Regions from separate parts of the Paenibacillus pasadenensis genome, predicted to be linked through region 2. Evidence: riboswitches for the same ligand, from Rfam matches in the RefSeq annotation. Region 2 holds a riboswitch; the other holds the start of a gene.
The links. A riboswitch is a leader RNA that binds a small molecule or an ion and turns the genes downstream of it on or off. The one in region 2 is predicted to bind cyclic di-AMP.
Positions count from the first base shown of each region.

Region 1: linked by a shared signal. The riboswitch ahead of B8V81_RS07070 (TrkH family potassium uptake protein) and the one ahead of B8V81_RS03395 (hypothetical protein) in region 2 are both predicted to bind cyclic di-AMP.

Region 1 covers NZ_NFEZ01000003.1:805,254-810,509, reverse strand. The annotation lists gene B8V81_RS07075 (CPBP family intramembrane glutamic endopeptidase) at 1-1,584, opposite strand, end outside; cyclic di-AMP (ydaO/yuaA leader) riboswitch at 1,832-2,016, shown strand; gene B8V81_RS07070 (TrkH family potassium uptake protein) at 2,087-3,439, shown strand; gene B8V81_RS07065 (potassium channel family protein) at 3,461-4,138, shown strand; gene B8V81_RS07060 (LysR family transcriptional regulator) at 4,179-5,111, opposite strand.
Region 2 covers NZ_NFEZ01000002.1:49,350-54,605, forward strand. The annotation lists gene B8V81_RS03380 (hypothetical protein) at 1-317, opposite strand, end outside; gene uvsE (UV DNA damage repair endonuclease UvsE) at 1-3, opposite strand, end outside; gene B8V81_RS03385 (D-alanine--D-alanine ligase) at 396-1,526, opposite strand; gene B8V81_RS03390 (amidase domain-containing protein) at 1,614-2,717, opposite strand; cyclic di-AMP (ydaO/yuaA leader) riboswitch at 2,941-3,132, shown strand; gene B8V81_RS03395 (hypothetical protein) at 3,138-3,728, shown strand; gene B8V81_RS03400 (dicarboxylate/amino acid:cation symporter) at 3,886-5,256, opposite strand.

The DNA of each region.
Region 1 (5,256 bases), on a different contig from region 2:
GCCGTACCGCCGCATCAGCCACGCGACGGCGATCGGCGCGACGATGTAGATGACGCCGGCGACCGTCTCGGCCGGACGGCCGGTCATGAACAGGGACATCGACATGAGCACGCTGTTCATGACCGCATGGGTGAAGACGGCGGTGAAGAAGCCGAATTTCAGGAACAGGTACGAGAACAGCAGGCCGAGGATCGTCAGCTCGATGAGCCTCGTCGTCGACGGATAGATCGGGTAGGTGACATGGCCGAGCGCCCAGATCACCGTCGGGATGAGCGAGGCGAGGAACGGATTTTTGATCCATTTCATCAGCAGGCCGATGCCGAACAGCCGGTACACCGCCTCCTCCTGGATGGCGGCGCACCATGCGAGCAGCGGCATGAGCCAGAGCGCCGCCATGTTGTACGGCGACTGGGTCACGTCCGTCGTCGCCCAGGCGCCTGTGGCGGCCGAGAGACCGCCGAGGATGAGCGTCTGCAGGCCGAGCAGCAGGAAGGCGAACGCGTAGGAAAGCTTCATCGCGCTCCACGCCTCGGCTCCGAAGCCGGGCTCCGAGCCGGCGGTCCAGAGCGGCCGGCCCTGGGCTCGCCACAGCCCGTCTCCGGCCACGAGCGAGAAGTACGCTCCGACCGCCATGACGAAGGTGAGCGCCGTCATGAAGACGAGCTGGGCCATCGCCGCCAGCTCTGCGTTGACCTCGCCCCCGTAGATCGCCCGCAAGCCGTCCAGCAGATTGAAGTTGTTGATTGTGTAGAAGGCGAGGAAGACCAGCGCCAGCGCCCAGCCCCGGCGGAACGACGTGAAGCGCCTCATGACGATGGCGTAGACGATGGCCAGCAGCGTCATGATACCGGACGGCAGCAGATTGCCGAGCAGCGACAATTGCTCGCCGAGCCGGTCCTGCTCCATCGTATAGGCGGCGTAGGAGGCAGGGACCTCGTAGACGGGCTGGAAGCGGGTCAGCCTGATCTCGCCCTCCAGGCGCTCGCCGGCGGCGAGGACGATCAGGCCCGCTTCGCCGACGGTGATCGCCGCCGCCTCGTAGCGGACGGAGCCCTCTTTGGCCGGGCCCGAGCGTCGCAGCTGGCCGAGTCCGAGCTCGTCGGCCTGTCGCTGGACCGTCCGGTCCAGCGCCTCGCCCTCCAGCGCGGAGCTTCCTCCGTCGCCTCCGGTCGGACCGAGCACCTGCTTCCAGCCGACGAGCTTGCCGCTCGTCATGCCGATCTCGACGAGCAGCCGCCGGCCGTCGTCGAAGTTCTGCGTCACCTGCCAGACATCGACGGGCACCTTGAGTCCGGCGCTGCTGTCCAGCGTCTTGCCCAGCTTCTCCTTCGCCACATAGCCCGCCATCAGCCTGTCGGCCTGATGGACCGCGTGGGCGTTCTGGGGCAGCGCGCGCAGCTGCTTCTGGGCAAAGTCGGCCGCAGCCGCCATCGCCTGCCCGCGGCTGACCGGGTGGACCGGCTCGCTCTCCGCGCCGACTCCGGCTGCCGAGGGGATGACCTGCAGCAGCAGGAATAAAGCGGCTCCGATTGCGCCACACCAAACGTATCTTCGAAAAGCCTGGTCAAGATGGGATGAATTCATCGAAGTCCTCCTTGCTGATGGCGCTGCCTGGTTGGATCCATGGTTTAACCTTACCACAGCGGCTTTCCTTTTATCCATGCCGCCCGGCCGCGCGGACGAGCCAGCGGGCAAAAGAGCGAGCGCGGAGGGGCTAGCATCCTCCGCAATGTCCGCCAGCCTCCAAAAACGAAGCAAATCGGCCGCCAACGCCTGCGGACGCATTTGGTAACCTGTCCTTTATCCTATATAATCAAATCCGATCCTATAGAACTTTAAACTGCCGAATTCCGGACGACAAGCGCCGGGAACGGGGGAACCAGCGCGGACGGCGGCTCGTGGAGCCGGACAGCCGATCCGCAGGGGTGAATTCCGCTCGGAACTTTTCCGGGGGGATAGGGCGGCCGTCACGCCCGAATCCGTCAGCTAACCTCGGAGGCTTCCATGACAGGACTCACACAGGCGCTGGGCACCGGGTGTTTCCGGTGCCTATTTGTCGTGTGCAAAAAAAGGAGAATGGCCGCCTATGACCGCTTGGAGGCTGCAGCTGAGGCAGCTGCTCATCCCTTCCCCGCCGAGGATTCTGATCGCCGGCTTCGCTTTCATCATCGCGCTCGGCTCGCTGCTGCTGATGCAGCCGTTCGCGACCGCGGACGGCCTGAGGACGCGCTGGATCGACGCGCTGTTCACGGCGACATCCGCTACCTGCGTCACGGGCCTCGTCGTCGTCGACACCGGAACGCATTATTCGCTGGCGGGCCAGCTCATCATCCTGGTGATGATCCAGATCGGCGGACTCGGCTTCATGACGATGGCGACGCTGTTCGCGCTCGTGCTGCGCAAGCGCATCTCGCTCAAGGAGCGGCTGCTGCTGCAGGAGGCGATGAACCAAGGCTCGATGGAGGGCATCGTACGGCTGATCCGCCGCGTCCTTTTGTACTCGCTCGTCATCGAGGGCTGCGGCGCGCTGCTGTATGCGCTGCGCTTCCTGTCCGACATGCCGCCCGGGCAGGCCGTCTATTACGGCATCTTCCATGCGGTGTCCATGTTCAACAACGCCGGCTTCGACATCATGGGCAACTACAGCAGCATGACCGCCTATGTCGCGGATCCGCTCGTCAATCTCGTCACCGTCTCGCTCGTCATCCTCGGCGGCCTCGGCTTCATCGTCCTGTCCGATCTGGTCGACTTCCGCAGGCATCGGCGGCTGACGCTGCACTCCAAGGTCGTGCTGCTGACAAGCGGCGGCCTGGTGGCGCTCGGGACGGCCGTCATCTTCCTGTTCGAATACGGGAATGCCGGCACGATGGGACCGCTCGACCTCGGCGGCAAGCTGCTCGCGTCGCTGTTCCAATCGGTCGCGACGCGCACCGCCGGACCGAACTCGGTGGACATCGGAGCGCTGACCCAGGCGAGCCTGTTCTTCATGATCCTCCTCATGTTCATCGGAGCGTCGCCCGGCTCGACCGGCGGCGGCATCAAGACGACGACGTTCATGACGCTCGCGGCGGCGATGTGGGCGATGCTCCGGGGCAAGGAGGACATCGTGCTGTTCCGCTACCGGCTCGCCAAGGAGCGCATCCTCAAGGCGCTGACGATCACGATGCTGTCGATCGCCATCGTGCTCGCCTCGACGATGGTGCTCTGCACGCTCGAGGACCGCGACTTCCTGCGCATCCTGTTCGAGACGGTGTCGGCGTTCGGCACGGTCGGGCTGAGCACCGGCATTACGCCGGGGCTGCAGGATGTCAGCAAGCTCGTGATCAGCTTCGTCATGTTCGCCGGCAGGCTCGGCCCGCTGACGATGGCGTACGCTCTCCGGCCCAAGGCCAGCAAGGAATATTACAAGCATCCGGAAGGCAAGATCATCATCGGATAGGAAAGGAAAGAAAGAGAGACAATGGGTAAGGGAGCCAAAGGAAGTCAATTCTGCGTCATCGGACTGGGCCGTTTCGGATCCAGCCTCGGCAAGGAGCTCGTGCAGCTCGGCCATGAGGTGCTCGGCATCGACCGCAGCGAGGAGCTCGTCGACGATCTGAGCGGCACGCTCACGCATACCGCCTGCGCGGACTCGACGGACGAGGAGGCTCTGCGCGCGCTCGGCATCCGCAATTTCGACTGCTGCATCGTCGCCATCGGCGGGGATATCCAGGCCAGCATCATGACGGCGATCCTCGTCAAGGACGCCGGGGTCAAAAAGGTCGTCGTCAAGGCGGTCAGCGAGCTGCACGGGCGCGTGCTGGAGAAGCTCGGCGCCGATCGGGTCATCTATCCCGAGCGCGATATGGGCATCCGCGTCGCCCATCAGCTCGTCTCGCCGAACCTGCTCGACTACATCGAGCTGAGCTCCGATTACTCCGTGGCGGAGCTGTCCGTGCCGCGCTGCTTGGCGGGCAAGACGCTCGCCGACATCGATCCGCGCAAGCGGTTCGGCTGCAGCATCGTAGCCGTCAACAAGCCGCAAGGCATCATCATCGCGCCCAAGGCCGAGCAGGTGCTGGCCGAGCGCGACGTCATGGTCGTCATCGGCACGAACGAGGGGATCGAGGACTTCGAGAACATGGTCAGCGAGCGCTGACTGAGGGCATCCGGCTGCGGCGGACCGAGCCGGCAAGCGGCTACGGCTGGCCCGGCAGGCCGCTGCGGGCGCTCAGCGGCAAGCCTGAACGCGCCGCGTAGCCGGCCGCCGCTTCCGCGATCCATTGGCGGACGACAGGCTCGAGCAGCGACGGATCGCCGTGGATGAGCGAGGTCGTGCGCCGAGTCTTTTTCAGCTCCGGCAGCGGCACGAGCATGAGGTCGTTGTCCTCCGCCATCTGCGGCCGGATGTACGATCGCGGCAGCAGCGTCGCCGCTCCGCATGTATGCAGCAGGCGCAGGATCGCCTCGAAGGAGTCGATCTCCATGCGCACGTCGGGATGCAGGCGGAACTTGTCGAACAGCTCGTCGGTAAGCGTGCGGAACCAGGTTCCCTTGGAGAACAGGATCATCGGCAGCCCGTTCAGGTCGCCGATCGCGAGCTTGTCGGACAGCATGCGCCCGCGCGGCAGCACGAGCTCGAGATGGTCGTCGAACAGCTTCACGCAGTGCAGCTGCGGATCGTCGATGACGGATGCCACAAGGCCGAGCTCGATTTTCCGGTCCCGGACGAGCGAGACGATCTCGTGGGTCTTGCCGGTCACGGCCTTGATGTCGATCTCGGGATGGCTGGCGGTCAGCGCCTGGATGAGGTCGGGCAGCGTCGTCTGCAGCGTCGTCAGGCTGGCGCCGATCGTCAGCGTGAAGCGGTGGGTCTGCTTGAACTCGGCCAGCGTGAGCAGATACTGCCGATGCATCTGGCGCAGCTGCACGGCGTAGTCGTACGTCAGCTCTCCGATGCGCGTCAGCTCCAGGCGGCGTCCGACGCGGCGGAACAGCGGCGCTCCGAGCTCCTCCTCGAGCTTGGCGATCTTGCGCGAGAGGGCGGGCTGCGACAGGTTGAGCAGCGCCGACGCCTTGTTCATGCTCGACTGCTCGACGATGACGGCGAACAGCTGAAGATCTTCCTGCATCGCGTTCCATCCTTTCGGCGATCCGATTTGCTTATGCTCCTATGTTATAACATTGTATAAAAAATAAACAATATCTTTATAAGCGAAAAAAGGGTACGATGGGAACTGTGGCTAATCTGTGTCCGTCCTGAAGTCGGATGCTGTC
Region 2 (5,256 bases):
CATCCCCGCTCTCCGAAGAACATCTCATGCGCGAGGTCCGTCTGGACGCGCGACTCTTCCTCGGTCAGCTTGCGCACCAGCTCCATCTCGACCTGGGTGACCTCCTGGCCCTGGAAGTTGATCTCCGCGATGGAGGCGAGGATGCGCACGATCGCGATCGCGCGGTTGTCCGGCGTGTACGCGATCACCTTCTGGCCGGTCGGAAAGACGCGGAAGCCGCTCTTGACCATCTTGCCCTTGCCGTATTCCAGCAGCTCGTACAGCTCCTGCTCGGACTTGAATTTGCAGACGGAATTGAACTCGGTGGCGAAGCCCATCGCTTGTCCCTCCTCTTTATGTAAAAAAGCGCCTCCCCAGAGCAGGGCTCTGCCTGGGGAAAGCACGCTTCAGGCGGCTCAGCCGCCGTAGTGGATCTTCTGCTTGTCGGCGTGGCGCGCCAGCGCCAGCTCGATCAGCGTGTCGAGCAGCTCGCGGTACGGCATGCCGGATTCCTTCCACATGAGCGGGTACATGCTGTACGGCGTGAAGCCCGGCATCGTGTTGACCTCGTTGATGAGCAGCTGGCCGTCGCTCCTCCGGAGGAAGAAGTCGACGCGCGACAGGCCCGAGCCGTCGATCGCCAGATAGGCGCGGATCGCCATCTCGCGCACCGCCTCGGCCGTCTCGGCCGGCAGGTCGGCCGGAATCTGCATGATGCTCGTGCCGTCGACGTACTTGGCGTTGTAGTCGTAGAAGTCCGCGCCGCTGATGACCTCGCCGGGCACGGATGCCCGCGGCTCGTCGTTGCCGAGCACGCTGACCTCGATCTCGCGCGCGTCGACGAACTCCTCGACGACGACCTTGCGGTCGTAGCGCAGCGCCAGCTCGACGGCGGCGATCAGCTCCTCGCGGTTTTTCGCCTTGGAGATGCCGACGCTGCTGCCGAGGTTCGCCGGCTTGACGAAGCACGGATAGCCGAGCGCGACCTCGATCTCCATGACGAAGAACGTATGGTCCTTCTCCCACTGCGTGCGGTTGAAGCTGCGGTAGATGCACTGCGGCAGCCCTTCATGGGCGAACACTTTTTTCATCGTGATTTTGTCCATGCCGACCGCCGAGGCGAGCACGCCCGCGCCGACGTACGGGATGTTTGCCATCTCGAGCAGCCCCTGGATCGTGCCGTCCTCGCCGAAGGTGCCGTGCAGCAGCGGGAAGATGACGTCGACCGCCTTCTCCGGCGCGGCCGCGGCGGCGGCCGCCGCCTGCAGCGCCGACTCGCCGGCCGGCGCAGGGGCCAGGCCGCGGAATACCGGCGCGAGCGCCAGGCTGCTGTCGCCGCCTTCCAGCTTCAGCTGCTCCACGCTGTCCGGAGCCGCGAGCAGCACGCCTGCCGAGCGCCATTCGCCCGTTTTGGTGATGTAGAAGGGCTGAATCTCGTATTTGCCGAAATCGAACGCCCCCATGACCGCCAGCGCCGTCTGCAGCGACACCTCATGCTCTCCCGACTTGCCTCCGTAGACCAGTCCGACGCGAATCTTCTCTCCCATGATGTTAGCCCTCCGGTACCCTCTAGAAATTAGGATGCCAACAGCCGGGTCCGCCCATGCGGACCGGCTGCCGGCATCCTGGCCGTGCTACATGCTGTCGCTCAAATGATAGAACCGGTAGCGGGTCTGCTCCGTCCACGCGTACGAATCCTTGTAATCCCAGTAGCGGTGGCGGCTCGGCACCGTATTGGCGTTGACGAGCGGCATGCCGTCCCCGTCGAACGCCGTCACGACCGTCGTGTGCTGGAAGCGGCCGTCGCCGTTCCAGTCGTAGGTGATCACGTCGCCGAGCTCCAGCTCCGCCGCGCTCTCCACCGGCGTCGCCCGCATGCCTGACGAGCGCGGAAAGCTCAAGTAGAGCTGGAACGCGTTGGACACGGCCCAGCTGTAGCTCCACTGCTCCTGGCCGCCCGTCCGTCCCTTGTACCACCAGCCGGATTCCCTTTTCCCAGTATAGTTCATCGGCGCTTCCCCTGCAAAGACGCACTGCGACACATAATTGGTGCAGTTGACCTCGAATTCCTCGTAAGCGGGATTCGGCTCGTTCCACCACTGGTCCGCGTAGGCTGCGACCAGCTCGCGCCGGTAGCGGGAGGCGCGGGAGCGGGTGTTGATGCGCGGAACGACGCCATAGTTAAGGAAAGGACGCGGCGCGCCGGGCGGCTGGATGCCGCTGCCGCCGCCGTTGCCGTAGGAGCGGTGCTCGGCGAGCGCGCTGTCCGCCGCGGCATGGCCGTAGCGCGGCCGCCGCTCGCCGACGAGCGGCTCGACCCGCGTCAGCCGCCAGCTCCCGTCCGCGCCGGCCGGTGCGAGCCATATCCGCTCGCGCTCGATCCGCTCCTCCGTATACTGGCGGCCTTTGTGCTGGACATGCCGCTTCAGATGCAGCTGGAGCACGACCGACACCTCCGCGCCGGATTCGTTGACCTTGACCAGCGCGGCCCGCGTCTCGCATTGGGAGGTGAGCAGATCCCGCTCCTCGGCCCGCTCGCGCTGCCGCTGGAGCCGGTGCAGCAGGCGCAGCCGATGGTCCGCGTCCGTCATGATTCCGGCGAGCGCGCTGTCGCGCAGCTCCACCTCGGCCTGGTTGCAGGCCTGCACATATTGCTGCACGGCGCCGCGCCAGCCTGCGGGCGGCTCGCTCCGTCGCTCCTCCCCGCCGGCATCGGCTTGCGGAGGCCTTTTTCCCACCTTGATCCGCGCCATCCTTCCCCATCCTCTCCGAAGCGCTATTTCTCCATCTTAATTTCCATCCTATGACGGATGCGCTCCGGATTATGATCCTTTTCCATGAGAGCGCTTTAGAGCGACGATGGGTCCGCATGGACGAGTTCCCGACAGCATTTCATCGAATTTTCGCTAAATATAGCCTTTTACAAGACAGGCCGGCCTGAAGTATGATAAAGTTCAGCACATTTCTATTCTGCTGAATTCCACGAAAGTGGAAGCGGGGGAACCAACCGCAGGCGCCTTGTCGCGCCTGCCGGGGTGAATCCGGCGCGCACCCGACGCGCGGCTGCCGAAGCCGCCGCGGACTGCGCCTGGTAGGGCTACTCTCTTGGCCCGAATCCGTCAGCTAACCCCGTAAGCAACCAAAGGAGAGGTTCGACCATGTCTTTGCAGGAACGCTTCACCGGCGGTCCGGAGCCGAGACGGCTGCGAGCCGTCCACCGCTCCGCCGCCTGTTGCGCCGAGCAGGAAATCGCCTGCTCCGCCTCGCTGCCGCTTCCGGTCGTACTGGATGCGTCCGAGGTCATCGAGGAGGCGGGGCACGACGCCCGCCACGCTGCTCTTCTGGTCGAGGAGCCGCTCGCTCCCGACCGCCGCATCCGCCGCATCGACCTGTTCATCAGCCGCACCACGGCGATGCTTGCAGGCGGCAGCGGCGACTATCTGGTCGCGCTTCATCTTTATGCAGGCTCAAGCCTGCACCGTGCCGTCGTCACGATGTCCTACTCCGAGGCTCCCGCCGACTGGCAGAGCTGGAGCGGCTGGTTCCAATCGTTCGTCGGCGTTCCGAGCGACGAGGTCATGTCGGTGCTCTATTATGACGCCGAGTGGATCAGCGATCATCGGGACCGTCTTTTGCGCAAGGCTCTGGAGCCCGGCTCCAGAGAAGCGATGCCCTTTCCCGCCACCGCCTTCTGGAGAAGGCACTACCTCATCGAATCTTCCGACATCCATATCCAGCACTCGATGTAATCCAGGCAACTCGATGATCCCTGCCGCATGATCCGCTCATGCAGGAAGCCCCCGAAGGGCCATGTCCCTCGGGGGCTTCGCTGCGTTCATCGAGTTGAAAACAGGGACGAAGCGGAGCCGGCTCCGCTTCGTCCCGTTCATTCCGCTGCGCCCTGCTTTACGCGTGGCTCAGCTCCAGCTCCTCTTCCTCGTCGCGGTTGTAGCTCTCGCGGTCGAACTCGTCCTCCGACACGGCGACGAGCAGCGACGACACGGTCGTGCCGGTCGCGTTGACCGCCGTGCGGCCCATGTCGACGACGGCGTCGATCGCGAGCACGAGGCCGAGCCCTTCCAGCGGCAGGCCGAGCGCGGTCAGGACGACCGTCGTCGAGATCGACGCCGGTCCCGGCACGCCGGCGACGCCGATCGAGGAGATCGTGCTGACGAGAACGATCAGGATGTAGTCGGAGATGCCGAGCGGCACTCCGTACACCTCGGCGACGAAGATCGCCACGACCGCCGGCCAGACGCCGCCGCAGCCGTTCATGTTCATCGTCGCGCCGAGCGGCGCGACGAAGCTGGCGATGCGCGGCGACACGCGCAGCCGCTTGGTGATGACCTCCAGGTTGACCGGCAGCGTCGCGTAGCTGCTGCGCGTCGTGAAGGCGACGGCGATCGTCGGGTAGATCTTGCGCAGGAACTTGAACGGATTGAGCTTCGCCCAGAACGTGACGAGCGAGCCGAACGTCAGGATGAAGTGCAGCAGCAGCGCGACATACGTCGCGAGAATGAGGCTGATGAGCGGCTTGAGCGTATCGAAGCCGTAGCGCGCGGCCATCGAGCCGATCAGCGCATACACGCCGTATGGCGTCAGGCGGATGATGTACTTGGTCACCTGGTTCATGACCTGCTTGAGCGATTCGATGACTTGGCGCACCGGCTCGGCCGCCTCCGGCTTGCGCGAGCTGAGCTGCACGATGGCGACGGCGATGAAGATCGCGAAGATCAGCACCGGCACAACCTTGGCGTCGGCCATGTCGCCGATCGGGTTGGACGGCACGAGGTTCAGGATGACCTCGGAGAACGTCGGAATCGTCCGCGCCTCGAATCCTTCCGGCGTCTCCTGGGCGATGCCCGAGCCCGGGTTGAACGCCAGCGCCACGAGCAGGCCGATCAGCGCTGCCACGCCGGTCGTGCCGATGAAGAGCAGGATCGTCTTGGTGCCGATCTTGCGCAGCTGCCCGAGGCTCGAGATCGACGAGATGCTGGAGACGACCAGCACGGCGACGAGCGGGATGACGAGCATTTTGATGAGGTTGACGTAAATGGAGCCGAGCGTGCTGATGCTCGTGGCGTCGATCTCCAAGGAGTTCAGCGTCACGCCGACGACGAGGCCGATGCCGAGCGCGAGCAGCACCCGATAGCCGAAACCGACGCGGCGCCGCGCCAGCCAGACGAGCAGTCCGATGACGATGAGGGAGACAAGCAGGCTGATCCAGTTCGTCTGGAACGCATGCACGAGGTTGTTGTTTTCAGGCAATGAGTCCAT